DNA from 2 places in the Rhodoferax koreensis genome. Region 1 is predicted to be linked to the other one. Evidence: predicted binding sites of a transcription regulator. Region 1 holds the regulator's gene; the other holds the start of a gene.

Region 1 (14,551 bases):
TGAGCGAGCCGCTCAGCGGCAGGTTCAGGTCGATCACGCCGTTGCGGTCGGCCAGCAGGGCCACGGCGAGTTTCACCGGCAGGCTGGTGGGCGCGCCGGCCACGGGCTCGCCGAAGGTGAGCTGGTTCAGCACGATGCTGTTGGTGGCGGTGAGCTGGCCGTCGGGCTGGACCACGTAGTGCACATCCACGCTCATCTTGCCGCGTTCGATGCCGTGGCCCACATATTTGACGGTGTACGGCGACAGCGGCGGCAACTCCAGGTCGCGCACCTTGCCGACGATGTCCAGCGCCAGCGGCTTGGCCAGCGGGTTGAGCTTGCCCTGGATGTCGAGCGACGCCGTGCCCTCGGCGCGGCCGCGCAGTTCCAGGTCGGCCAGTTGCGGCGCGCCTTCGGGCTGCACGCTGGAAAAGGCGCTGAGCTTGCCGGTGAGTTCGCTGAGGTTGGCCGTGTAGTTGGGCTTGACGAACCGGTCGGAGAACAACACGCGGCCATTGACCAGGCTGATCGGGCCGAAGCGCACCACGGCCGCCGGGCCGGACTCGGCACGTGCCACCGACGGGGCGGATGCCGAAGCGGCCGGTGACGTGACGGCCCGGGCCGGGGCGCTTGCCGCGGGCGTCCCCGCCGCGGCCGCCGGCGTGCTCGCCGGATCGGAAGACTTCACCAGGTCCTGCAGGTTGATGCGGCCGTTCTCGTTGACGATCACCCGTGCGTAGAAATCGGTGAGCGCGGTTTCCTTGACTTCGACCGCCGTGGGTTTGCCCGGCGCCATGGCCACGTCGAGGCCGCGCAGGTTCAGCACCTTCCAGCTCAGCAGTTCGCGACCGCGTGCGGCCACGGCAGCCGCCGCCGGCTCCTCAGGCGTTGGGGCGGGGGCCGGGCCACGGGCCGAGGCCCCCTTGCCCGATGCCGCCGACGAGGCCGGTGCAGCCGCGGTCGGCACGCTGGCGGCACTGTTGGCACGGAATTCCTCCAGTGTGGTGTCGCCGGTGAGCTTGAGCGTCGGGCCGGCCGCCGCCTGGGCAAAGTGCAACTGGCCCTTGAAGCTGGTGTCGGCACGCACCAAGTCGATGTTCAGGGCGCCGCCGAAGTACGGCTCGAAGGCATGCAGCGGAAACTGCGCGATGTCGACCTGACCCTGCGTCGCCAGCGGCTGCAGGGTCAACGTGCCGCGGTAGGACAGGCGGCCCGGCTCCGTGCGGCCCGCGGCGATGCGTGCGGCCACGGTGAGCGGCGACGGCGTGGCGCTGCCGGGCGCGATGTTCTTCATCTGCACCTCCAGGCCGGTCAACTCGAATGACACCGGCCTCGCGGGCGCCTGGTCGAGCATGGCGATGCTCCCCCCTTCGACCGCGAGGTCCGCGATCGCCACGCGCCAAGGTGAACTGCCGCCCGCGGCGGTGGCTGGGGCGGACTTGCCCGGTGACGCTTCTGCGGCGGGCGGTGTCTTGAGCCAGGCTTCATACATCCACCGCTGGTCGCTGCCGCGCTCCAACCGGGCCACGGGCCGGGTGACCGCAATACGCCCCAGCTTCACGCTGCGCTGTGCCAGGTCGACGTCCGCGCCGGTGATCTGCAGCTTCTGGATGCTGGCGAGACTGCTGGCCGTGGTGGCTGCCGACGCCGCCGCGCTGCGCTTGCCAGTCGCAGCCGCCGCGCCCGTCAACGCCAATCCGTCGAGCGACAGCTGCCGCGCGTCGATCTTCAACAGGTCGGGCGCCTGCCAGTCGACGTCGACCTCGGCACTGAGTTGGCCATCGAGCCGCGGCTCGAGGAAGGAAGCGAGGTACGGCGCGGCCAGCGACAGCGGCACGCCGCCCGCCGTGGCATGCAGGCTGGCGGCCTTGTCGGTGGCCGAGCCTTTGAAGGTGATCGGACCGAGCGGTATCGGCACCGGAGACGCGGACGCTTTGCCGGTGGCCTTCTTGCCCGCGCCGGCATCCGCCCGGGCCACAGGCGCGACCACCGCCGTGGCCGGATCGAGCGCGGCCGAGCCCTCGAATTGCAGCGGCGGCGTGTCGCTGGCGAACGGCCAGTTGATCTCGGTCGCCTCGAGGCCGACATCGCGCAGCGCCACCGTGGCCGACTTGGCCTGCAGCAGCGCCATCTCGTCGGTCCAGCGCACCGCGCCGCCCTTGAGACTGAGTCGGGCCAGTTCCAGGTGCCAGGCCGGCGCATCCTTCGCGGCCGGGGCGCTGGCGGCGCTGGCGGCGCTGGCGGCACTGGCAGAACTGGTGGAAGGCGCTGCTTTCTCGGGCGCGGCGGACGCCGATGGCAGGCTGGCCGGGCCGATCAGGTTCAGCCGGCCAGCCGCATCCCGGTGCACTGCGATCTGCGGCGCGCTGAGCTCCACCGCCGACAGTTTCACGATCTGCTCGAGCGGGCGCACGTCGTCGAGCACCACCTTGAGCGCATCGAATGCCACGGCGTCGCCGCCGCGCGCGTCGGCCGCCTTCACGTGTTCGGCCTGCACCACCCCGCTGAGCCGCACCGACAGCTTGGGCTGCTGCTCGAACTGCAGCCGCAGATCGGCCTGCAGCGCGCCGCCCTGCAGCTTCAACGGCAGGTTGTCGGGCAGATAGCCCAGGTAGGGCGCGAGGTCGAAATTGGCGAGCTTGAAGCTGGCGTCTGTCTTGCGCGAAGCCGAGAACGGCGTGGTCTGCGCGGCGGAATCGAAGCGGCTGCCGTTGAATTCGAAGGCCAGGTGCGGCTCCACCTTGATCTCGCGCTGGGAGTCGAGGTTGCTCAGGAAAGGTACGGCCAGGTGCATGTTGTCGAGCTTGTGCGTCCTGTGGGCCAAGGCCTCGTCGTTGAATTCGATGGTGCCGCCCTTGAGTTCCACGTTGTACAGCGCGAAGTGCATCGGCTCGCCGGGTGGCTTGCCGCTTGGCGCCCCAAGGCGCGCGAGGATGTCGTCGATGTCGTAGCGTCCTGCGCCAAGCCGCGTCAGGCGCAGTTTGGGCTCCTCGATCGAGATCGCATCCACCACCGGCGCCAGCCGCGCCAGGGAAATGAGCGCTGCATCTATATAGATACGCTTGATCTGCAACTGGGGCGGCGCTGCGGGGGTGGCCGGGTCGCCGGCGATGGCCAGCTCGTCGACCACGAGCTCAAGACTCCAGGGCTCGAAACCGATGCGGCCGATGCTGAGCTTGCGCCCCAGTTGCTCGCTGCCGATGCGTTCGGCCTGGCTGCGCAACAAGGGCGGCAAGGCCAGCCAGCCCAGGGCCCACAGCACCAGCAGGCCCACGACACACCACAACACGCGCCGCAGCCATTTGTGCCGCGAGATCAGATCGAATTTCATGCGCCCGATTTTGATCGCAGATCGGACTGTCCAGAAGCATCGGATGTAAGCGCGGGTTCAAAAATCCGGGCGCCCAAATGAAAAGCCCGGACGGCAGGAATGACCCTTGCCGCCGGGCTGGGCGACTGAACTAAGGTCCGTGTCGCCTGGGTTCGCAACAGGGAGAGTGATGTCCCTGGTTGCGGCGGAGGCAAGAGATTGCCCCCATGGTGGACCGGGGCTGCTTCGCGCCATCATCGCTTGGTGTCAGATGGCTGCTGGCTCCTACCGGTTGGGTGTCTGCCGTTGCAGACGTCTTCACTCTAGTCCACTGCGCGGACGAATTCAAAACAGACTTTTCAATCGTTGGAGAGGCCATCATTGGTCCGTTTGTATTGACAAATCTCCGGAAAACGGCCGATCAACTGCCCGCTGCCTGCAACTGTCGGACCATTCCTACACAACGACCGTTGGTCGGCCGATGTCCAAAAGTCATGGCGAAACGGGCCAGTTACAAATCCTGTTCATACGCCTCGCGGCGCACGGATGTTGGAAGCCCGCTTCTTCACGACAGACAATTTCTGTTCATTTTTATGTATACAGCGGAAAACACGCGATTCCGCTCGCCCGCTGCTTTCATTTCAGTAGCACGGCGGCGCTCCAGACGCCTTGTCGAAGGCGTCTGACACCCACGCTTGGCGGGGCCGGTAAATTGTAAATCTGTGTTTAAATACAGCTTTTTTAACAATTTATAGAGATATAAATTTAATTTGATATTCTTGACTCGATATTTGAAGTCCCCATAGAATCCGCCCGTTTCCCCCCACCCCCCTTGGAGACCCCGACCGCTGCCGACCCCGGCTAAGTCAGATCGCTGTGAAAGTCTTGAAGACACCGCAGGATCCTGATGGCGTACCAACCATTCGAAGTTTCCACCGATGCCGCAGCTCCCCTGTGAGCCGTGGTCGGGAACCGCGCGAGATGAGGAAGTGCTATGACAGCGTTAAAGAAGATGGGCCAGGGCATGCGTACCGTTGCATCGGACATTGCCCAGGGCTTTTTTGAAATCACCCACAACGGATTCGCGCTCTTGGGCCTGATCGTGGCCTTTGCCGTGATCACCATGACCGCCCGCCCGGACCTGCGCGAAGCAGGAGAAGTCAAGCTCATGGCCTGGCTGCAGGAACGCCGCGTCGAGATGCTCGGCCCGCAACCCGAGGCGGAAGTCGAAGTCGTCGACCGTCCGATGGCCAGCGATCCGAAGGATCTGCCCAAGCAGCAGGCGGCCGTGGCCTACTGGCTCAGCAAGAAATACCGCGTGGCACCAGAGCCGCTGAGCGCGCTGGTGGCCGAGGCCTACGACATTGGCCGCCGCGCCAAGCTCGACCCGACGCTGATCCTGGCCGTGATGGCCATCGAATCCGGCTTCAACCCGTTCGCCCAGAGCTCGGTGGGCGCCCAGGGCCTGATGCAGGTGATGACCAAGGTCCACACCGACAAGTACGAAAACGTGGGCGGCCACCTGGCGGCGTTCGACCCGATGACGAATCTGCGCGTGGGCGTCAAGGTGCTGCAGGAATGCATCTCCCGCGCCGGCTCGATCGAAGGCGGCCTGCGCTATTACGTCGGCGCGGCCAACATCGAGGACGATGGCGGTTATGCCGGCAAGGTGATTGCCGAACACGTCCGCCTGCAGCAGGTGGCCAACGGCCGCAGCGCATCGATTGCCACGCCGCGACCCGCACCGGCCCAGGCTGTCGGCCCGATCCCCGTGGTGGCCCCGGCCAAGCCGGCACCGACGCAGGACGAGAAGGTCGCCGGGCTGTACTAAGCCTTCGAGCCGAGCAGGGCCGGCCTCGGCTACACTAGCGGGGTACGCGACTGGCGATAGGCCTGACCCTGGTTGACGCAACCGGGCGCTCGGGCTGACGTGGACCACCGCAGCCGCCTTCCGGCACAACACCGGCAAGACGCCCTCCGGGCAACCACTGGGAAGCGTACCACCCGCACCGCATGGCACAGCCAGCAGACGAGTGATCAGCCGTTCGCCTGGGCAGCACCCCTCGTTTCGCGGCATCGCGGCGAGGGTCCGCCATATGCACCAACTGCAAGGACTGCCATGTACGACCGCAACATTCTGATCGAGCAAGCCGACCCGGAAATCTTCCAGGCCATCCAGAAGGAAAACGCGCGCCAGGAACACCACATCGAGCTGATCGCGAGCGAAAACTACGCCTCGCCGGCCGTGATGGCTGCACAGGGTTCGCAGCTCACCAACAAATACGCTGAAGGCTACCCCGGCCGCCGCTACTACGGCGGCTGCGAATACGTGGACGTGGCCGAACAGCTGGCCATCGACCGCATCAAGCAGATTTTTGGCGCCGAAGCCGCCAACGTGCAGCCGCATTGCGGCGCGTCGGCCAATGAAGCCGTGTTCCTGGCCTTCCTGAAGCCCGGCGACACCATCATGGGCATGAGCCTGGCCGAAGGCGGCCACCTGACCCACGGCATGGCGCTGAACATGAGCGGCAAGTGGTTCAACGTGGTGAGCTACGGCCTGAACGACAAGGAAGAGATCGACTACGACGCGATGGAGCGCAAGGCGCACGAAACCAAGCCCAAGCTGATCATCGCCGGTGCCTCGGCCTACAGCCTGCGCATCGACTTCGAACGCTTCGCCAAGGTGGCCAAGGCCGTCGGCGCGATCTTCATGGTCGACATCGCCCACTACGCCGGCCTGGTGGCCGCGGGCGTGTACCCCAACCCAGTGCCGCATGCCGACGTCGTCACCTCCACCACGCACAAGAGCCTGCGCGGCCCGCGTGGCGGCATCATCCTGATGAAGGCGGAGCATGAAAAGGCCATCAACAGCGCGATTTTCCCCGGCCTGCAAGGCGGCCCGCTGATGCATGTGATCGCCGCCAAAGCGGTGGCGTTCAAGGAAGCCATGGCGCCCGAGTTCAAGGCTTACCAGCAACAGGTGGTGAAGAACGCCAAGATCGTCGCCGAAACCCTGACGGCGCGCGGCCTGCGCATCGTCAGCGGCGGCACCGAGTCACACGTGATGCTGGTCGACCTGCGCGCCAAGGGCATCACCGGCAAGGAAGCCGAAGCCGTACTGGGCAGCGCGCACATGACGATCAACAAGAACGCCATCCCGAACGACCCGGAAAAGCCGATGGTCACCAGCGGCGTGCGCATCGGCACGCCAGCCATGACCACCCGCGGTTTCAAGGATGAGGAAGCCCGCATCACGGCCAACCTGATCGCCGACGTGCTCGACAACCCGCGCGACGAAGCCAACATCGCCGCCGTGCGCGCCAAGGTCAACGCGCTGACCGCGCGTTTCCCGGTCTATCGCTGATCCGTCCGCCTTGCGCAGCCTCCGCAACCTGCAGCCATGAAATGCCCTTTTTGCGGTCACGGCGAAACCCAGGTCGTGGAGACGCGCGAGTCTGAGGACGGCGATTTGATCCGCCGCCGCCGCCGCTGCGGCGGCTGCGAGCAACGCTTCACGACCTACGAACGTGCCGAGGTGGCCATGCCCAGCGTGGTCAAGAAGGACGGCAGCCGCGCCGACTTCGACCTGGGCAAGGTTCAGGCCTCGATGCGCCTGGCGCTGCGCAAACGCCCCGTCGCCGTGGAACAGGTCGACGCCGCGCTCGAACGCATCGAGCGCAAGCTGCTGACCAGCGGCACCAAGGAGATCACCACCGCCAAATTGGGCGAACTGGTGATGCGCGAGCTCAAGAAGCTGGACAAGGTGGCGTATGTGCGCTTTGCTTCGGTGTATCGCAGCTTTGAAGATGTGGATGAATTCAGCCGGTTGATTCAGGATATTTGAGAGCGAGAATAGACCAGACCAGCGGTCTGTGCGGCGCGACCAGCGGAATCGATTGTTGTCCCGGCGTTGGACACAATCGCAGCATGCGCCCCGTTGCCCTCTCCCCTTATCTTCGGAAGCACCGCCTCGGCTTCACGCTGATTGAGCTGATGGTTACTGTTTCCGTCGTGGCGATTCTTGGCGCACTGGCTGTTCCGTCCTTGCGGGGGTTTTTTGTCCGGAACGCCTTTTCAAGTATCGGCAACGAGTTTCAGGGCAGCCTCCTGCGCGCTCGCAACGAGGCGGTGAGCAAGAACATCTGCGCCACGATGTGCATGAGCAACACGGTCGACGCGGCCGTTCCGTTCTGCAAGCAGTCTGGCCAGGACTGGCAGGTCGGATGGATTGTTTTTATGAATCCGTCGTGCGATGTCGATTACGGAAAAAATGCCAGCACGAAAGCCGTGGCCGCGGCCGACATGATTCTTGTCCGTCGCGCGGGCAATCCGGACTACGCTCTCATGGCCCAGAGTTCAACGAGAAAAATGATGTTCAACGCCCGCGGCAATGTGGGTTTGAGCACGGCAGACAGATTTGATCTTACTTATACCGACACCCAACTCGAGTTGAAATATGGATTCAACATCTGCTTGGACACCATGGGCCGAAGCAGGTCGATTCCCGTGACATCAACCTGCACCTACTGAATTCCGTGATGAATAACATTCCAGCACATCAGCGCGTCCGACACCCCGCCGCATGGAATTCTCGTGGCGTGACCCTGGTTGAAGTGCTGATTGCAGTCATCGTGCTGTCCGTCGGACTTCTGGGCATTGCCGGCCTTCAGGTGGTCACGACGAAGTACAAAATGGGCAGCGGTGTGCGCTCCGCCATCGCCGTCCTGTATTCGGACTTCACCGATCGCGTGCGGCTCAATCCGACGATGGCCGGGCCGAACTGGCTCACCGGCCAGACGTCGCCCGATATCGGTTCGTCCGACATCGACAGTTCCAAGTACACCTACCAGGCGACCTGGGCGGTGCAACAGGGGGTCCAGGACAACCAATTGGTCTCGACGGCATGCGATGCCTCGTCGACCTGCTCGCCAAGCCAGCGTGCTGACTACGACATGCTGACCTGGCGCAAACGCGTGCGCGAAAACCTTCCGCAAGGCGCGGTGTTCATCGCGGGCAATCGCAGTACCGGCATCGACGTCACGATGATGTGGATGGACAAGGAAAACACCGACAAGACCGCCAGGACCGACGACCGCACGAGTGCCACCCAGGTGTCCCTGGTTACCTCGGCCAATTGCAGTACCAACAACACCGAAACCGGTCTGGCGCAGCAAACCTGCTGCCCGCCAGCCGCCAGTGTGCCAGCCGGGGTGCGCTGCGCCCGCTTTTCCTTCATGCCATGAACCAGCGCAAACTTTTTCATCGCCAGCGCGGCGTGAGCCTGATCGAGTTGATGGTCACCATGGCCATCACCATGTTCCTGGTCGCCGCAGCGGCCTACGTGTATCTCGGCACGCGCGAGACGCAGCGCGCCGTCGAACGCAACAGCAGCAACGTCGACACGGGCACGTTCGCGATGCAACTGATCGGGCAGGAGATCATGAAGGCCGGCTATTACCCGGCCAACACTTCGCGGGTGCTGACGGCCGCAGAGGGCTATCCCAAGCTCAGCTATTACCCGCCCACCAAACTGGCTGAAAATGCCGCCCAAGCTACCGATTGGACACCCCCGACCACCGCAACCCCAGGCATTTACCTGTCGGGTCTATTCGGATGCAATGGCGGGACGTATCTGCCCGCTACGGGAACATGCCCCGCGTCAAGCGATACGGCGCCAGATTCCATCGTCATCAACTATTTCACCAATGACAAACTGGGTGCAGGAGTGGGAGACCGCACTGATTGCACTGGCGCCGACGTCGCCAATGATCCGAGCAACACCAATCGACTGAATACGACCAACATCGAGGCGCCTCCGCTACAACCTTTGTTTGTTTCCAACCGTTTTGCCATCACCGCTACCCAAACCGAGATCGAAAAACAGGCGGTGTCGACGTTCAGCTTGTCGTGCAACGGAAATGGTGCAACAACACCCACGAACATCTACCAGCCGCTGCTGCCCGGCATCGAAGACATGCAGTTCACCTACGGTGTCTTTGCGGTCTCGGCAGACTCGGGTTCAAGAACCCCGGAGAAGTTCTACACCGCCACGGAAGTGAGCGCTCTTGCCGCCGTGAATGTCGACAACGGCATGTTTGTCGTATCGACGCCTGCCTGGTCACGCGTATCGGCGGTCCGCGTCTGCATCATGGTGAAAAGCCAGGGTGCGAATCCAAAGATTGCAGACAAGGCTGGCGCAGAACGCAGTTATGTGGATTGCAAGGGCGCGACGCAAACTCAAGGGGCTTCGGACAGTAGTTTGCGCAGGAAATTCGAGCAGACCTTCGTGCTGCGTAACCGCATGAGCGTGGTGTACTGATGCGCGCCCCTTCTTCATTGGACAACTTCGTCGCGCCGTCAAACAACCAGGCTGTGAAGCAAAGTGGGGTGGCGTTGATCATGGTGTTGCTGTTCCTGGTGGCGATCACCGGGCTCACCGTCTGGGCGGCCCGGCAGGCCATGCTGGGCGAAGGCATGGCGCGCAATCAACAGGATCTGGAAGTAGCCCGGCAGGCGGCCGAATCGGCGCTTCGCGACGCCGAGCGCGATCTGAAGAACGTGACACCGCTGGCCAATTTCTCTTGCAGCCGGGGTGGGGCAATATTGCCCGTCAAATTCAACCCCTCCTGCCAGGGGGGCCTGTGTTACCGGCCGGACAGCGACTATGGCACTTCGCAGTGGGCCAATGCGACCGCTGGCTCCACGGTCAACTCGGAACCGTGGTGGCCGATCGGCAAAGGCGGGTTGTGGAACGATGTCAATGATCCATCGGCCTCCACCAATACAAAACCGATTCGCGTCCCCCCCACAGGGAGCAGCAATTGCGGTTTTACTGGCGGCGTGCCCCTAGGCACTTTCACCGGTGCGCCCGCCATCAGGGGCGTTGCCGCGCAGCCCGAATACCTCATCGAGTATTTCCGCCGCTCGATTCCGGGGCGCAAGGAAATGCCGGTCTACCGGATCACCGCCCGCGGCTTCGGCTACAGCCTGCGCACGCAAGTGGTGCTGCAATCCATCTTTTTGCCTGAGTGATCGCCAGAAGTCCGCGGCACGCCAGATCCCTTCGGAGCTCCAACATGACCATCACATCCTTCGCAAGGCCGCTGCTTCTGGCACTGGCGCTTCTGAGCGGGCTGTCCGCCAAGGCCACGCCGACCGAGGTGTCGACCCCCCGCCAGGCCATTCCGCCCAACATCACCACGACATCCAACAAGCCGATGCTGGTGCTCGCGGCCTCCAAGGACCATACCTTGTTCGGCCCCATCTACACGGACTTCGAAGACGTGGACGGCGACGGCGTCATCGACACCACTTTCATCCCCACATTCAAGTACTACGGCTATTTCGATGCCACCAAGTGCTACGCCTACAGCACGGCCAACGGCCAGTTCGAACCGGCGGCCTTGGCCACCGTTGTCACGGCCACGGTGGGTACCACCACCACGACCCGCTACACCTGCCCTTCGACGCAAAGCTACTGGAGCGGCAACTTTCTGAACTGGTCGTCCATGACGCGGCTGGATGTCGTGCGCAAGATGCTCTATGGCGGCACGCGCAGCACCGATGCCAATGGCAGCACCGTGCTGGAACGCGCCAAGCTCAACTACGACGCGCACTCCTTCGTCAAGTACTACCGCGGCACGGACATCCGCGACTACACGCCATTCACGACCGCGGCCCTGACCAAGACCACCGGCAGCAATGCCAACGTCTACGCCGGCCTGAGCATCTGCAACACCGGTTCGGCCGACAGCACGACAGCCTCGCCCAACGCGCCCGTGATGCGCATGGTCAAGGGCAACGTCCGTTTCTGGGCCACGGTGGAAGTGCAGGTGTGCCGCTGGCGTGAAAACTACAGCTCCGGTACCTTCGGCCCCAAGCTGGCCAGGTACTACAAGGATGCGGACAAAGGCGGCGGCGGCATCGCGCACGAGTTGACGATTCCCAGCCAATCCACGGACGGCGCCACGTACGACAGCAACATCGGCCCGGAGTTGACCGTGCGCGTCAAGGTGTGCGACCCGAACTTTCTGGGCGAAGAGCGCTGCCAGGCTTTTCCCGCCAACTCGCTCACGAACTACAAGCCTTATGGCCTGTTCCAGGAATTCGGCTATCCCAACGCCAATGGCGCAGCACGCGCCGAATTCGGCGTAATCACCGGCAGCTACGACTTGAACTACACCGCCGGCGCATTGCGCAAGAACATGGGCGATTTCGCGGATGAAATCAATGCGACGACAGGTGTTTTCTGCCACAGCGCCTCGTCGGGATGCGCCACGACGCTGGCATCTCCAGACGGACGGACCACCGGCCAAGGCGCGATCAAGGCCTTTGATGCCATCATCCTGAACGACCGCAACAACAACTCGTATGCGACCTCGGGCGTTCCCAGCACGGTTTCGGAGGGATCCCTGTCGTCGTGGGGAAATCCCATCGGCGAGATGCTGGTGCAGGCCCTCCAGTATTACGCCTATAACGGGACGGCGCCAACGCCGTCCAATCCCTCTTCGACGTCGAAGGACACCGCAAGAGGCGCGCCGGTACGGGCATGGACGGACCCTCTGTCGACCAGCAATGCAACACGCGCCGCGCTCTACGGCAACTCGGTTTGCCGCCCGTTGAATACCTTGCTGCTCTCCAGCAGTGCAACCAGTTTCGATGGACAGGCCGACACACCCTTCACGACGCTGCCGAACCGAACCGGCGACCTGGCCAGCTACACCAATGCCGTCGGCACGGCGGAGGGGATCAACAACTCGCTGCGTTCGATTGGCTCGGTGACGGGCGGATATGGCGACTCCTGCTCGGCCAAGACCGTAGGCAATCTTTCCAATGTGTCCGGCATCTGCCCTGAAGCGCCTGCCATGGGCGGCACCTACCAGATCGCGGGCGCGGCGCTGTACGGCAACACATCGAAGATTCGAACGATTGCCACGCCACCGGCCGACCTCAAATACGTTCAGAACGCGCTCAAGGTCAAGACGCTCGCGGCTTCGCTGACCGGAGGCTCGCCTCGGATCGACATCCCTGTACCAGGCACCTCACCCACCAAATACGTCTACATCACGCCGGAAAGCGTCCAGGCGGGCGGCAAGGTGAGCGCGCCGCTGACCTTTGCATCCATCAGTTCCAGCAGCACCTACGGTGCGTTCATCGTGACCTGGAACGACATCCTGATGGGTGGCGACTACGACATGGACATCACCGGGTTCCTGCGCTATGACCTGATCGCCAACAGCTCCAGCCCTTCGGGTTGGGACGTCAAGATCACCACCGACATCCCCGGCGTCTGCGGTGGCGGTGCCGGCACCCATGGGTTCAGCGTGATCGGCGTTCAGACGATGACCGGAAGCTCCGGCAACGGGCGCTACCTGACGCACCAGCACTACAGCAGCGGGGTTTTGTCAGGCATGCCGCCGACTTCGGAATACCTATGCGGCGATGCCACTTACCGTGCCCAAACCAGCACGTTGTTCACCGGCACCTATGCCAACACGGTCTGCAACGTCACGGGAGACGGAACCACCGGCGACCCCGGAATTCCTACCCTGGTCAACTACTGCACGGTCAAGAACGTGGACTTCCCCGTGTCGACCACGTTCCACATGGTGGGTGAAAGCGATGCACTGATCAAGGATCCCATGTACTACGCCGCCAAGTACGGCGATTTCGATTCGAGCACCAAGAATGCCGACGGCACCTTCACCGACCTGACGCTGCCACCCAATGTCGCCTCGTGGGACAAATACAAGACCGACGGCACCGTCGGCGCCGATGGCGTCCCCGATGGTTATTTCCTCGCCCGCCGGCCGGAATTGCTCGAGCAGCAGCTTCGCAAGGCGCTGGACAGCCTTGCAAAGACATCCAACGCCGCACCCATCACCTCGTCGGGCGAATTGACAGTTGGCAGTTTCAAATATGTGGCGAGGTTCGACTCCACCACCGTGACCGGAGACCTCGATGCATTCAAGGCGCAGGACGATGGCACCTACCTTGCGAGTCCTACATGGTCTGCGGGTGTGCTATTGCGCGCCAGAACGAGCGGCGTGGGCAATACGCCGGGCGACAAGGGTGCCTCGCGCCAGATCATTACCAATTACCAGTCCAGCACCGTGCCCGCCACGGCGATGGCTTTTCGCTGGGCCAGCCTGTCGACGGACTACAAGGCAATGATGACCACGGCCAGCACCAACAAATTGAGCGCCGCCAACGCCGAGATTGCGCTCAACTACATCCGTGGCGACCAGTCCCTGGAAAACGCGTCGACCGGCCTGCGGGAGCGCGGCGACACCACGATGCTGGGCCCGATCGTCAACTCCGGCCCGTGGGTACAAGGTCCACCCTCGGCTACCTACCTTGAATCCCAATTCAAGGGTTATGGCGCCTTTGTCACTGCACAGGCGTCTCGCGAAAAATTACTGTGGGTCGGCGCCAACGATGGCATGCTGCATGCGTTCTGCGCTGAAGACAAATCGGGTTCGGCCACCTGTCCCTCGGCCGGCAAGGAATTGTTTGCCTACATTCCTGGCGCGCTCGCCAACCGGCTGGCCGAGATTCCCCTGCAGCGCGGTACGGTGAGCCGTACCCGGCTGAACAACGCGAACTTCACGCTGGATTCGGCCGAGACCCAGCCAGACAGCACGGTGTGGCCGTATGTCGATGGCAGCGCCTACACCGCGGACGTCAAGGTCAACATCAGCACCGACAGCAACAATGTGGAGAGCGGCACCTGGAAGACCTATCTGTTCGGCTCGCTCGGGCGCGGCGGCCGCGGCGTCTTCGCGCTCGACGTGACCAGTGTCGCTACCCTGGCCAGCGGCGAGAGCAACCCCGGTTCGATCTTCAAGTGGCAGTTCACGTCGGACGACGACAACGACCTCGGCTACATCGTGAGTGAGGTGCGCAAGAACGCGAACACCGCCCAGGCGAGCCCCGTGGTGAGGCTCAACAACGGCAAGTTCGCCATCATCCTGGGCAACGGCTACAAGTCGCTGAGCGGCAAGGCCGTGCTCTTCCTCCTGTATGTGGACGGCCCCACGTCGAACAGCATCACGACCAGTTGGACGGGCCAGTACACCAAGATCGTTGCCGACGCCGGCTCCGACAACGGGCTGATGACGCCGTCCTGGGTCGACCGCAACAACGACGGCACGGCCGACGTGGTCTACGCCGGCGACCTGAAGGGCAACCTGTGGAAGTTCGACATCAGCAGCACCACCGCCACCAACTGGAAGGTGGCCTATACCTCGGGCTCCGGCAACA
Region 2 (14,551 bases), 880 kb from region 1:
TGGAAGACGCGGACGCGCAGACCGATGCCGAACGAGCCCTGTTCGGTGAGCCCGGCATGCCGCCGCCGCAGGACGGCTGGCAGCGTTCGCGCATCCAGGCCTTGTTTGCCGAGGAGGCGCAGGCGCGCGAGGCCGCGGCACTGCTGCAGGCGCAGGACTTCTTCAACGGCTGCAGGATTCTGGGCGTGGCCGCGGTGCCCGACCAGGACTGGGTGCGGCTCACGCAGGCGCAATTCGCGCCGGTGGAGATCACGCCGAGCTTCTGGATCGTGCCGACCTGGCACGAGCCGCCGGCCCAGGCGGAACGCTTGATCCGGCTCGATCCCGGATTGGCCTTCGGCACCGGCACGCATCCGACCACGCGCATGTGCCTGCGCTGGATCGCCCGCCAGGGCGAGAACGCATCGGCGGCCGATCCGCTGGGCCGCACACTCGACTACGGCTGCGGCTCGGGCATCCTGGCCATCGGCGCGGCCAAGCACGGCGCGGTGGACATCGACGCGGTGGACATCGACGACGCGGCGGTGCAATCCACCGTCCTGAACGCCGAAGCCAACCATGTGCAGCTCAACGCCGGCCTGCCCGAGCGGGCGCAGGGCCGTTACCAGACCGTGCTGGCCAACATCCTGGCCACGCCGCTGAAGGTGCTCGCGCCGCTGCTGTGTGCCTATGTTGCGCCGGGCGGCTCGCTCGTGCTGGCCGGCATCCTGGAGCGCCAGGAAGACGAGCTCAAGGCCGCCTATGCGCCCTATGCGGCGCTGCAGGTGGCCGACCGCGAGGACGGCTGGATCCTCATGACGGCACAGCGCTAGCCTGGACGAGGACCGGGTGTTTCGCTCCATGATCGGCTCCGCATGGCTTTGATCACGCGCTGCCCGGTCTGCGGCACCCGCTTCAAGGTGGTGCCGGATCAGCTTCGGATCTCGGACGGCTGGGTGCGTTGCGGCGAATGTGCCGAAGTCTTTGACGCTTCGATGGATCTCACGCAGAGCGAAGCCGAGCCGGTGCTGGCCAGGACATCCGGCGACGTCGGGCCATCGGGTGGGCTGCAGTCGGTGGACGCGCCCGCGCCGCCGGAAGAGCCGCCCATCGGCGGCACCGGATTCGGCACCGGCTATGTGTGGTCCGTGCCGCCCCCGCCGGAGCCCGTGGTGCAGCCACGCTTCGATGCCCCGTTCCAGCCGCCGCTGGCGAAACCCTCTCTCCCGTCCGTCGCCCCGCAGGTCTCGGTCGATGATCGCCCGGTGCCGGGTATCGAAGGTGCGACGCCGGTGGACGACCCGGGCCCCGCCCTGGCGCCGTGGGACCCCACGCTGGACGATCCTGTCGATGAAGTACCGGAGAAACCCGAGCCGACGGCGCTTGGTGACGGCGACGAAGAGGTTTCCCAGTCGCTGACCGAATTCCCCGCCGACATGTCAACCCTGCCCGAGGAGTCGGCCTACATCGCGCCACCCGCCGCGGCCGAGGTCGATGCGGCGCTGGAGGAGCCGCGCCCGGTGTCCTTCCTCAAGGTGCAGTCCGCACCCGAGAGGGACGTCTGGCAGCGGCCGTGGGTGCGGCGCAGCCTGGCCGCCATGGCCGGGTTGCTGGTGTTGACGCTTGGCGTCCAGGCCGCGGTGCAGCAGCGCGACCAGATCGCCGCCCGGCTGCCCGGCGCGACGCCGCTGCTGCGCGGGCTGTGCGTGCCGCTTGGCTGCACGGTGCAGGCGCTGCGCCAGATCGATGCCATCGTCATCGACAGCTCGACCTTCACCACGGTGCGCCACGGCGTGTACCGGCTGAACCTGGTGCTGAAAAACCGCGCCGCCACCGAGATCGCGCTGCCTGCGATCGAACTGGCGCTGACCGACACGCAGGAGCAACCCGTGCTGCGACGCGTGTTGCAGGCCGCGGACATGGTCCCCGTGTCGGGCAGCCTGGCAGCCGACACCATACCGCCCAACGCCGAATGGACCGCGTCGATGGAGCTTGCGGTGGTCGACGAGCCCAGCGTCGCGCGCATCGTCGGCTACCGGCTGCTGGCTTTTTATCCCTGACATCACCCACCCTAGAGAACATCACATGGCAAGCATCATTTGCGGCTCCCTGGCCTTCGACACCATCATGAACTTCGAGGGGCAGTTTTCCGACCAGATCCTGCCCACCCAGTTGCACAACCTCAACGTGTCGTTTCTCGTGCCGACGCTGCGCCGCGACTTCGGCGGTTGTGCCGGCAACATCGCCTACAGCCTGAACCTGCTCGGCGGCGTGGCGTTGCCGATGGCCACGGTGGGCAGCGATGGTGACGACTACCTGCAGCGGCTGCGCACGCTGGGCATCAGCACCGAATACGTGAAGAAGGTCGACGACACCTACACCGCCCAGGCGATGATCATGACCGACAAGGCCAACAATCAGATCACCGCCTTCCACCCCGGTGCGATGATGCAGGCGCACCTCACGCGGATCGAGGCGCGCACCGACGTCGGGCTCGGCATCATCTCGCCCGACGGCCGCGATGCCATGCTGCAGCACGCCGAGCAGTTCAACGCGGCGGGCATTCCCTTCGTCTTCGATCCCGGCCAGGGACTGCCGATGTTCGACGGCCAGGAACTTGCACGCTTCGTCGACCAGTCCACCTGGGTCACGGTGAACGATTACGAGGGCAAGATGCTCAGCGACCGGACCGGGCTGAGTTCGGAAGAGATCTCGCGCCGCGTCGAGGGGCTGGTGGTCACGCTCGGCAGCGAAGGCTGCGAGGTCTGGGTGGATGGCATCAAGACACTGGTCGCGCCCGAGCGAGCGGTGGAGGTGGTGGACCCGACCGGCTGCGGCGATGCCTTTCGCGGAGCCTTGTTGTTCGGCCTGGAGCAGGGCTGGCCGCTGGCACGCTGTGCGGCGCTAGGGAACCGCCTGGGCGCGCTCAAGATCGCGCAGCGCGGCCCGCAGAACTACCAGTTCGAGCGCGCCGAACTCGGGCTTTGAGCGGTCGGCTGCGGCCATGAAAAAACCCGGCATCTTGCGATGCCGGGTTGGTAGCGGCTGGTTTGAACCGTACCGAACTCAGGGCTTGGTGGCCGTCGGGAACGGCCAGGCTGCCTGCGGGTTCAGCGTGGTCTGAGCCGCTGCCGCAGCGGGTGCCGGGGCGGGAGCAGGCTTGGCAGCGGGTGTCTTCGCGGCTTTCTTCGCAGCTGTCTTAGCGGCTTTCTTGGCGGCGGGCTTCTTGGCAGCGGCAGCTTTCTTCGCTGGCGCAGCCTTCTTGGCGACGGCTGCCTTCTTGGCGGGTGCCGCCTTCTTCGCAGCGGCCTTCTTCGCCGGTGCAGCCTTCTTGGCCGGTGCCGCCTTCTTCGCCGGAGCCTTCACCGCGACCTTTTTCGCCGGTGCGGCCTTCTTGGCCGGAGCTGCCTTCTTCGCAGCAACCTTCTTCGCAGGCGCCTTCACGGCCGCCTTCTTAGCGGGTGCGGCCTTCTTGGCCGGCGCCTTCACGGCAGCCTTCTTGGCTGGTGCCGCCTTCTTCGCTGGAGCTGCCTTCACGGGTGCAGCTTTTTTCGCAGGGGCCTTTTTTGCGGCCGTTTTTTTTGCAGTTGCCATTATTTTCTCCTTGATCGATTTACAAAGAGCACTTCAAGCCGGTTGGGTGGCCGGAAGCGATGCATGGCGTTGGGCCACAAGGGCCCAGCGCCATGTACTCGGGAACACAAACCCGGCCGCGCTCTGCGGCGCCGTCCATGGTTTGTGGGAATCTGGTTTTCATTTTTCTAGTTTTTTACGACACGCAGTGCGCAACCTGGGGATGTTCCACATTCAATCCCAGGAAAGAGCGCCACCCGATTGGTACTCGATCACACGGGTCTCGAAGAAGTTGCGCTCCTTTTTCAGGTCGATCATCTCGCTCATCCACGGGAACGGGTTTTCCTCGTTCGGGAACAGCGTCTCCAGGCCGATCTGCGTGGCGCGGCGGTTGGCGATGTAGCGCAGGTAGCCCTTGAACATCGAGGCGTTCATGCCGAGCACGCCGCGCGGCATGGTGTCTTCGGCGTACTGGTATTCGAGTTCCACCGCATGCATGAACAGGTCCTTGATCTCGGCCTTGAACTCGGCATTCCACAGGTGTGGATTCTCGAGCTTCAACTGGTTGATCAGGTCGATGCCGAAATTGCAGTGCATCGATTCGTCGCGCAGGATGTACTGGTACTGCTCGGCCGCGCCGGTCATCTTGTTCTGCCGACCCAGCGCCAGGATCTGCGTGAAGCCGACGTAGAAGAACAGGCCTTCCATGAGGCAGGCGAACACGATGAGCGACTTGAGCAGCGTGCGGTCGTTCTCGGGCGTGCCGGTGTGGAAGTTCGGGTCCATGATCGCCTCGATGAAGGGGATCAGGAACTCGTCCTTGTTGCGGATCGACGGCACCTCGTTGTAGGCGTTGAAGATCTCGCTCTCGTCCAGGCCCAGCGACTCGACAATGTACTGGTAGGCGTGCGTGTGGATGGCTTCCTCGAAGGCCTGGCGCAGCAGGAACTGGCGGCATTCGGGAGCGGTGATGTGGCGGTACGTGCCGAGCACGATGTTGTTGGCGGCCAGCGAATCGGCGGTGACGAAGAAGCCGAGGTTGCGCTTGACGATGCGGCGTTCGTCTTCGGTCAGCCCGTTCGGGTCTTTCCAGAGCGCGATGTCGCGCGTCATGTTCACTTCCTGCGGCATCCAGTGGTTGGAGCAGGAGGCCAGGTACTTTTCCCAGGCCCACTTGTACTTGAACGGCACAAGCTGGTTGACGTCGGTCTGGCCGTTGATGATGCGCTTGTCGGCGGCGTTCACGCGGCGCGCAACCGGTGCCACAGGTGCAGAAGAGGACACTGCATTCGGCGTGGATGCGGCTGCAGATGGAGAGTGCTGCACCCCACGGTTGATGGCTAAACCGTTTTGCGCTGCAGGTGGCAGTGAGGGCTTGACTTCTTCGTCCCAGGTCAACATAGATTTTCCAATGTGCGGATTATGAAAGCGGCCGTGCGAAATGAAAAGGGTTCATTTTTTTCACGGCCGTTTTGTGTGGCTTGTGTTGCTCGATTGCATCGTGAAAGCCGAAGCCTTCGCGATGCCATGAAGCCCGGATGGAGCGTGTTGCCAATCCTTATTGGCAAGCCTCGCAACCCGGGTCGTCGATCGCGCAGAACTTGATGTCGGTGGCCGGCGTGGCCATCGTGGTCTGAGCTTCGATCTGCTGGCGTGCGGCGGCCGCGGCGGCTTCCACCGAGCGGCTCGCGGCGGCCGGTGCCATCGATGCCGAAGGCGCTGCGTTGCCCGAGGACACGGCATTCATGCGGCCTGCGGTCACGGTCGATTTCTCGGCGTGCGTGGCGCCGCGGGTGCGCAGGTAGTAGGTGGTCTTCAAGCCACGCGTCCAGGCCAGCTTGTAGGTGTCGTCGAGCTTTTTGCCCGAGGCGCCGGCCATGTAGATGTTCAGCGACTGTGCCTGGTCGATCCACTTCTGGCGACGGGCCGCGGCCTCGACAAGCCAGGTGGTTTCGATCTCGAATGCCGTGGCGTACAGCGCCTTGATCTCCTGCGGCACGCGGTCGATCGGTTGCAGCGAACCGTCGAAGTGCTTGAGGTCCATGACCATCACGTCGTCCCACAGGCCCAGGCGCTTCAGGTCGTTCACCAGGTAGCTGTTGATGACGGTGAATTCACCCGACAGGTTCGACTTGACCGAGAGGTTGCCGAAGCTCGGCTCGATGGATGCGTCCACGCCGATGATGTTGGAGATGGTGGCGGTCGGCGCGATGGCCACGCAATTCGAATTGCGCATGCCGTCGACGGCGATCTTCTTGCGCAGCGCGTCCCAGTCGAGCGTGGCCGAGCGGTCCACTTCCACGTAGCCACCGCGTGCTTCGGCCAGCAGGTTCAATGTGTCGAGCGGCAGCACGCCCTGGTCCCACAGCGAGCCCTTGTAGCTCGAATAGCGGCCGCGTTCCTTGGCCAGCTCGGTGGAGGCCCAGTAGGCGTGGTAGCAGATGGCTTCCATCGAGGTGTCGGCGAAGGCCACGGCGGCGTCGCTGCCGTAGGGAATGCGCAATTCGTACAGGCTGTCCTGGAAGCCCATCAAGCCCAGGCCCACCGGACGGTGGCGCAGGTTGGAGTCGCGCGCCTTCTTGACGGCGTAGTAGTTGATGTCGATCACGTTGTCGAGCATGCGCATCGCGGTCGAGATCGTCTTCTTGAGCTTGACCTGGTCGAGCTGGCCGTCCTTCAAGTGTTGCAGCAGGTTCACCGAGCCGAGGTTGCAGACGGCGGTTTCGGTGTCGCTGGTGTTCAGCGTGATCTCGGTGCACAGGTTGGACGAGTGCACCACGCCGCAATGCTGCTGCGGGGAGCGCACGTTGCAGGCATCCTTGAACGTGATCCAGGGGTGGCCGGTCTCGAACAGCATGGTCAGCATCTTGCGCCACAGGTCGGCCGCGGGCACGGTCTTGCTTGGCTTGATCTCGCCGCGGCTGGCCTTCTCTTCGTAGGCCACGTAGGCCTTCTCGAAGGCGGCGCCGAACAGGTCGTGCAGGTCAGGTGTGTTGGAGGGCGAGAACAGCGTCCACGAACCCTTCTCCATCACGCGGCGCATGAAAAGGTCGGGGATCCAGTTGGCGGTGTTCATGTCGTGCGTGCGGCGGCGGTCATCACCCGTGTTTTTACGGAGTTCCAGGAACTCTTCAATGTCCAGATGCCACGTTTCCAGGTAGGTGCAGACCGCGCCCTTGCGCTTGCCGCCCTGGTTCACGGCCACGGCCGTGTCGTTGACGACTTTCAGGAAGGGCACCACGCCCTGCGATTCGCCATTCGTGCCCTTGATGTGCGAGCCGAGCGCGCGCACGCGGGTCCAGTCGTTGCCCAGGCCGCCGGCGAACTTGGACAGCAGCGCGTTTTCCTTAATGGATTCGTAGATGCCGTCGAGGTCGTCGGGCACGGTGGTCAGGTAGCAGCTCGAGAGTTGCGGGCGCAGCGTGCCGGCGTTGAACAGCGTCGGCGTGCTCGACATGAAGTCGAACGAGGACAGCACTTCGTAGAACTCGATGGCCCGACTTTCGCGGTCGATTTCGTTCACGGCCAGGCCCATGGCCACCCGCATGAAGAAGGCCTGCGGCAGTTCGATGCGGGTCTTGCGCACGTGCAGGAAGTAGCGGTCGTACAGGGTCTGCAGGCCCAGGTAGTCGAACTGCAGGTCGCGCGATGCCTTGAGCGCGGCGCCGAGCTTCTTCAGGTCGTACTGCAGCAGCTTCTCGTCGAGCAACTCGTTCTCGACGCCCTTCTTCACGTACTGCGGGAAGTAATCGGCATACGCGTCGGCGAGTTCGGCCTGGGTGACTTCGGTGCCCAGCACTTCCTTGGCGATGGTCAGCAGCAGCAGGCGGGCGGTGGCATAGGTGTAGTCGGGGTCTTTTTCGATCAGCGTGCGGGCGGCCAGGATCGCGGCCTTGTACACCTCTTCGATCGGCACGCCGTCGTACAGGTTGCGCATGGTTTCGGCCACGATGGGATCGGGCAGCACGGTGGCGGAAAGGCCGGCGCAGGCTTCGGTGATGAGTTGCTTCAGACGTGCCACGTCGAGCGCGACGCGTTTGCCGCCGTCGATCACGTGCAGCGTCGGCATGGCGGGCGCGGCCTGCTCGACCTGCTTGGCACGCTCCTGCGTACGGCGCTCACGGTACAGCACATAGGCGCGCGCGATTTCATGGTGGCCGCCGCGCATGAGGCCGAGTTCGACCTGATCCTGCACGTCCTCGATGTGGAACGTGCCGCCGCCCGGACGCGAGCGCACCATGGCCCGGATCACGCCCTGGGTCAGCGCATCGACCACTTCGCGCACGCTGGCCGAAGCCGCGCCCTGGGTGCCGTGCACGGCCAGGAAGGCCTTCATCATCGCCACGGCGATCTTGTTCGGCTCGAAAGGCACGACGGCGCCGTTGCGACGGATGATCTGGTAGTGCGACAGCATGTCGGAGGCCGGGGAATGCGCCGGGGCCTGCGCCAGGCCGGTGGCGGCAGGCGCCAGGCCCGATGCAGCGGAAGAGGGGGCGTTCAAGACGGTTTGCATGATTTCCTTTTCTTTGACGTGATCGACTGAATCTGAACGGATCCGGTGGCTTCGAGGACGTGATCGGGTCTGTCGGGCCACCTGGAAAGAGCGAGGGAACGGTGTGTCGTACGGTGGGCCAAGGCGCTTCGCAAACCGGTGGCGCCAAGGCTGGAATCCAGCCACGAAACCATGGAGAAAAAGCGCCGAATCGACGATGGACCTTGTCGCGCCGACACACTATATATGGGGTCTGAATTGAATTCAACCCACTACCCGTAGTGTACCTTCCATCGAGGCCAGTTGCTTCAAGCGCGCCTTTTCGACACCACCGGCGGTGCGGTATTCGAGGCAGCCGAAAATCCCCGCCGAATCAAGCTGCAAAGATGCGCAGCCAGCAAACATGCGGCCTGCGGGCGCATTTGCGCCGCATGACGGCTTGGCGTCTGGCGCGTGCCGCCGTGGTCCGCTTCGATGCCGGCGCGAGACGCGCTGCAAATTTTTTTCAGGCGCCGTCGGGCGTGTGCGTCGCAGGCGGGAAAAAGGCCGCGCTCCAGCCCGTGCCGCGCTGCAGCACGGTCCAGTCGAAACCCGCGCCGGGATCATGCTTGCGTCCCGGTGCAATGTGTTCATGGCCCGCGACGAAGCGGATCGGACAGTCCTGCGCCAGCGCCGCGCACAGGCTGATCAGCGTCTCGTACTGCGCCGGCTCGAACGCGCCGCCTTCCAGGCCTTCGAGCTCGATGCCGACCGAGTCGTCATTGCAGTTGTCCAGGCCGCGCCAGCGGGACGCACCGGCATGCCAGGCGCGGTCGCGCGTGCTCACGAACTGCCACAGGGCGCCATCGCGTCGGACGTAGAAGTGCGACGACACCTTGAGTCCGCGGATGCCTTCGTAATATGGGTGGGCGTCCCAGTCGAGCCGGTTGCCGAACAGCGCCATCACCGCGTCGCCGCCGTAGACGCCCGGCGGCAGGCTGATCGAATGCACCACGATCAGGTCGGTGCGCGCATGCGCCGGCCGCGGGCCGAAGTTGGGCGAAGGCTCGTGCCGCGCGAAGCGGTACCAGCCGTCTTGCCACAGCGCCTGGGGTGGCGCTTCATTCGTCCTGGGCTTCATCGTCCTGCGGTGCGTTGATGTTGAGCCGCTCGATGCGGTAGCGGATCTGGCGCAGGCTCAGGCCCAACCGGGCCGCGGTGGCGGTTCGGTTGAAGTTGGTCTCGCGCAGCACCTTGATCAGGATTTCGCGCTCCTGCTGGTCGAGGTAAGCCTGCAGGTCGGTCGGGATCGGCGCGCGCGCCCGGGCCGGCGGCTGGGCCGATCCGGCGTCGCCGGCCGCGGTCGGCTGCCCCGGTTCCTCGGCCAGTGGGGCCAGCGCGGTCAGTGCTTGCGTCACCTCGAAGTCCACATGCAGGGCTTCGCCGTCGCTCATGGCCACGGCGCGGTGCAGCAGATTCTCGAGTTCGCGCACATTGCCGACCAGCGGATGGCCGGCGAGTTGCTCGAGCAGCGCCGGCGACAGCACGGGCACCGGCATGTGCGACTCCTGGGCGATGCGCTCAAGCAAGGCTTCGCACAGGGCCGGCAGGTCGCCGCGGCGCTCGCGCAGCGGCGGAATCGCGATCTCGATCACGTTGAGCCGGTAGTACAGGTCCTGCCGGAAGCGCCCGGCCTTGACCTCCGCGGCCAGGTCCTTGTGCGTGGCGCTGATGATGCGTACGTCCACCGATTCCTCGCTGGTCGAACCCAGCGAACGCACGCTGCGCTCCTGGATCGCGCGCAGCAGCTTGGACTGCATCGCCAGCGGCAGGTCGCCGATCTCGTCGAGGAACAGGCTGCCGCCGCGCGCCGCCTGGAAGTAGCCGAGCCGGTCCTGCAGCGCGCCGGTGTAGGAGCCCTTCTTCGCGCCGAAGAACTCGGCCTCCAGCAGCGCTTCGGGGATGGCGCTGCAGTTGACCGCCACCAGCGGGCCCATGGCGCGGTGGCTGTTGGCGTGCAGGGCCTGGGCCACCAGTTCCTTGCCGGTGCCGGACTCGCCGCGCACCAGCACCGGCGCCATGCTGCGTGCGACCTTGGTGATGCGTTGCTTCACCGCCAGCATCGCGTCGGAGTCGCCCACGAGCTTCTGCAATGCGTGGTGGCCGGCGGCAGAGCGGGGCGTGGCGGCTTCAGGCCTGGGCGCCGGGGCGGCTGGCGCGAGCGGGGCCTGCGTGGATGCGCCGGACAAGGCCGCGGGCGCGGTGGCGGCGCCCACCAGCGCAGAAGCCACCACGGCGCGGAACTGCTTCAGGTCCACGGGTTTCGTCAGGTAATCGAAGGCACCGGCCTTCAAGGCTTCCACGGCGTTCTCGGCCGAGCCATAGGCCGTCATCACGATGCAGCGCTCGGACCGCTGCTGCGCCTTCAGGTTCAGCAGCAGTTCCAGGCCCAGGCCGTCGGGCAGCCGCATGTCGGTGATCACCGCGTCGAAGCGCTTTTCCTGCAGCAACTGGCGCGCCTCGTGCAGGTCGGCCGCGGTATCGATGCGGTAGCCTTCGCGCAGTAGCGTGAGTTCGTAGAGCGTGCGCAGGTCCGGCTCGTCGTCGACGACCAGGATGGCTGCAGCGGTGGAAGTGGAGGCCATGCCCTTTTCTCTGTCTCTGTGTGTGTATCGGTGTCTGTCGGCGATCAGGTCTGCGCGGCGCCGAACAGGTCGCCGGTCACGGCGCTCGGTTTGGGCGGCCTGAAATTCACGTAGAACTCGTTGCCTTGTACCACGCGGCCGTCACGCTCACGCGTGGCGCGCTGGTAGCCGATCACCGCACGATGCCGCTCGCACAATTCGCGGCAGATGTACAGGCCCAGCCCGCTGGAGCGGCTTTCCGACGAGAAGAACGGTTCGAACAGGTGCTGCTCCACGGCCTGCTCCATCGGCGGCCCATCGCTCCAGACCTGCAGGCTCGACTGCCGCGAGGGTGCGAGCCGCGTCGACACCTGGATCGCGCCGGCCTCGTTGTTGACATACCGCAGGGCATTGTCGAGCAGGTTGATCAGTACGCGCTGCAGGTGGTCCGGGTCGAAATCCACCGGCAGGCCCAGCGTGCCCAGCGTCAGCACCAGTTGCCCATGGCGCGAGGCCGCATCCTGTGCCGACCAGTCCCGGCACACCGCGTCCACCGTTTCGTCGAGCACCAGTTGCACCGGCGATGAACGCTTCACACCGGGATGCTGCACACGCGCGATGCCGAGCACCTCGTCGACGATCTTCGACAGCCGCTGCGCGTTTTGCCGCACCATGCCGGTCAGGCGCTTGTGGCCTGCGTCGGTGAGGTCTTCCTCGAGCAGCGCATTGGCCTGCGAGATGGCCGCCAGCGGATTGCGTATTTCGTGCGCCACCGCGGCCGACATGCGGCCCATGGCGGCCATCTTCTCGGTGCGCAGCCGCGCCTCCATTTCGCGCAGGTCGTGCAGGAACATCACGCACAGGCTCTCGGCGCGGACTTCATGGGCGATGGTCAGCCGGGTGCGCGCCCGCACGCGGCGCGGGCTCTTGCCGGGGTGCACGATGGTGATGTCGGCCGCTTGCGCGCTCTCCTGCTCGAAGGTCTGCTGGGCGAGCTTGAGTAGCGGCTGCCAGGCCGGCCGGCTGGCCAGCACCAATGGCGTGCGGCTGTCGGACTCGCCCGAGCCCAGCAGCAGCCGCGCTGCGGGGTTGAGCGTGCGGGTGATGCCGCCGGCGTCGATCACCACCACGCCATCGGCCAGGGTCTCGATGACCAGCTCGTTCACGTGCGTCTGCAGCCGCGCCGTCATCTGGCTGCGTAGCGCGATCTGCTGCTCCCTCACCAGGCGCGCGGCGAGCTGGTTGACGAGGAAGGCGGCGACGAAGTAGCCCAGCCCGGTCAGGCCGCTCTGCAGCAGGCGCGAGGCGCCGTCGGGTGCGCCCTGCGTGTTCATCCACCAGGCTTCGAGCAGCAACAGCAACGTCATGCCGGCGGCCGTGCCCAGCGCCATCGCGCGCGAGCCCAGCACCGCTGCCAGCAGCACCGGCACGCCGAGCAGCGGTGCGTAGTTGATGTTGCCCGACTGCAGGATCTGCAGCGTGCAGAACACCACGGCATCGACGCCGATGGTCCAGCCCCAGAATGGCGCCAGCCTTTCGCTGGCCTGCTCGGGCCGTGCCAGGAAACGTACGCCGAGCGTGCTTGCGAAATAGGCGCCGCAGCCCAGCACCAGCCAGACCGGCACCGCCTGGCCCAGCGCGAACAGCGAGCCCTGCAGCGCCAGGATGGCCAGCGCGATGGTGACCCGCGCCGTCATGAAGCCGTACCAGACCCGCACCAGTGGCAGATGGTCGGGGTCGGCGCCGGTCATGGAGACCGGGGTGGTGCCTGATGCCGGGTCCGGTGCCATCGCAAAAGGCGAGCGAGCGTTCATTCCGCCTGGCGCTGGTGCTCGACGCTGCAGAAGCTGACGCGGCCATTGCTGACGGCTTCGGTGGCGGGCAGGTGCAAGCCACACACGGCGCAGCGCACCATTTCGTTGGGCAGCGCGGGTGGCTTGCGCGGCGTTGGTGGTTTTGTGTCGGCGCGGTCGGCCAAACGCCCCTGGCGCCACAGCCAGACGCCGAACAGCACCACCAGGAACACCACGAGCAGCTTCAACCCAGCCCCCGGCCAAGCACCACTTCGAGCACGAAGCGCGATCCGACATAGGCCAGCAGCAGCAGCCCCGCGCCCATGTAGAGCACCCGCACCGCCTTGCGGCCGCGCCAGCCGAAGCGCGCGCGGCCGAGCAGCAGCACCGCGAACGTGAGCCAGGCCAGCACCGAGAAGATCGTCTTGTGGCTCCAAGTCCAGCTCGAGCCGTACAGCTGTTCGCCGAACAGCCAGCCCGCGAGCAACGTGGCCGACAGCAGGACGAAACCCGCACTGACGAGCCGGAAGGTGATGCGTTCCAGCGTCAGCAGCGGCATGCCGCTGAACGAGCCCGCGGCCTGGCGCATCTGCTGCTCGGCGCGCGTCATGAGCCAGGCATGGACTACCGCCGCCGCGAAAAGCCCGTAGGAAGCGATGCCCAGCGCAGAATGCAGCGGCAGCCACGGCGAGGCACTCACATGCAGCGGGCTGCCCGGGAAGAAGAGCGCCAACAACACGGCCACCGCACCCAGGCCGGCCAAAGTCCAGCGCGCCTTGAGTTGCGGAAACAGGTGGCTCTCGACCGCGTAGACGGTGAGTACCAGCCAGGCCGTGACCGACAGCGCCGGCGCGAAGCCGAAGCGCGGCGTGCCGTCGAACAGGCTGCTGCACAGCACCACGCCGTGCAGCAGCCAGGCCACCAGCAGCGCGGCACGGGCCGCAGGCATGCTGAGCCGGGCCGCGCCGGCTGCGGGCACCGCGTAGGCCACGGCGGCGGCGGCGGACAGCAGCACACTCGCGACAGGCACACTCGTTAAAATCATGGGCACAGTTTAGCGGTTCGTACGCTCTACAAATCGCTCCCGATTCCCCTTTCACCAACCCTGGCACCGCACCCGCGGAATATCCCCATGGCCTCCGCCCTCACCGAAAAACTCTCCCGCCTCGTCAAAGAAATGCGCGGCCAGGCCCGCATCACCGAGGGCAACGTCGCCGACATGCTGCGTGAAGTGCGCATGGCCCTGCTCGAGGCCGACGTGGCGCTGCCGGTGGTGCGCGACTTCGTGGCCCGCGTCAAGGAAAAGGCGCTCGGCCAGGAAGTGATGGGCTCGCTGTCGCCGGGCCAGGCGCTGGTGGGCATCGTGAACCGTGAACTGGCCGCCACCATGGGCCAGGGTGTGAGCGACATCAACCTCGCCGCGCAGCCGCCGGCGGTGATCCTGATGGCCGGCCTGCAGGGCGCGGGCAAGACCACCACCACCGCCAAGCTGGCCAAGCTGCTCATCGAGAAGCGCAAGAAGAAGGTTCTCACCGTGTCGGGCGACGTGTACCGCCCGGCGGCTATCGAACAGCTCAAGACCGTGACCAAACAGGCTGGTGCCGAATGGTTCCCGAGCACGCCCGAGCAGAAGCCGGCCGACATCGCCCGCGCCGCCCTCGACTACGCGCGCAAACATTATTTCGACGTGTTGCTGGTCGACACCGCCGGCCGCCTGGCCATCGATGAAGCGCTGATGCGCGAAATCAAGGACCTGCACGCCATCCTGAACCCCGTGGAAACGCTGTTCGTGGTCGATGCGATGCAGGGCCAGGATGCGGTGAACACCGCCAAGGCGTTCTCCGATGCCCTGCCGCTGACGGGCATCGTACTGACCAAGACCGATGGCGACTCGCGCGGCGGCGCGGCGCTGTCGGTGCGGCACATCACGGGCGCACCGATCAAGTTCGCCGGCACCAGCGAAAAAATTGATGGCCTGGAGGTCTTCGACGCCGAACGGCATGCAGGGCGCGTGCTCGGCATGGGCGACATCGTGGCCCTGGTGGAGCAGGTCACGGCCGGTGTCGACATGGCCGCAGCGCAGAAGCTCGCCGCCAAGGTGAAGAGCGGCG

What was found. Region 1 encodes NrdR, which represses ribonucleotide reductase genes. Its sites were predicted from a motif close to CACNANATNTNGTG; they were not measured.
Region 2: the regulator NrdR is predicted to act here: its motif matches at 8,283-8,296, upstream of RD110_RS22975 (ribonucleoside-diphosphate reductase subunit alpha).

The regions. Positions count from the first base shown of each region.
Region 1 covers NZ_CP019236.1:4,073,366-4,087,916, forward strand. Annotated here, with positions in the region: gene RD110_RS18935 (DUF748 domain-containing protein) at 1-3,310, opposite strand, end outside; gene RD110_RS18940 (lytic transglycosylase domain-containing protein) at 4,284-5,120, shown strand; gene glyA (serine hydroxymethyltransferase) at 5,409-6,653, shown strand; gene nrdR (transcriptional regulator NrdR) at 6,690-7,133, shown strand; gene RD110_RS18955 (GspH/FimT family pseudopilin) at 7,217-7,819, shown strand; gene pilV (type IV pilus modification protein PilV) at 7,828-8,532, shown strand; gene RD110_RS18965 (PilW family protein) at 8,529-9,608, shown strand; gene RD110_RS18970 (pilus assembly PilX family protein) at 9,608-10,321, shown strand; gene RD110_RS18975 (pilus assembly protein) at 10,366-14,551, shown strand, end outside.
Region 2 covers NZ_CP019236.1:4,957,404-4,971,954, reverse strand. Annotated here, with positions in the region: gene prmA (50S ribosomal protein L11 methyltransferase) at 1-812, shown strand, start outside; gene RD110_RS22995 (zinc-ribbon and DUF3426 domain-containing protein) at 855-2,039, shown strand; gene RD110_RS22990 (carbohydrate kinase family protein) at 2,065-2,967, shown strand; gene RD110_RS22985 (histone) at 3,046-3,573, opposite strand; gene RD110_RS22980 (ribonucleotide-diphosphate reductase subunit beta) at 3,787-4,953, opposite strand; gene RD110_RS22975 (ribonucleoside-diphosphate reductase subunit alpha) at 5,111-8,065, opposite strand; gene ampD (1,6-anhydro-N-acetylmuramyl-L-alanine amidase AmpD) at 8,550-9,164, opposite strand; gene RD110_RS22965 (sigma-54-dependent transcriptional regulator) at 9,145-10,668, opposite strand; gene RD110_RS22960 (two-component system sensor histidine kinase NtrB) at 10,713-12,398, opposite strand; gene RD110_RS22955 (PP0621 family protein) at 12,458-12,688, opposite strand; gene RD110_RS22950 (cytochrome C assembly family protein) at 12,685-13,485, opposite strand; gene ffh (signal recognition particle protein) at 13,573-14,551, shown strand, end outside.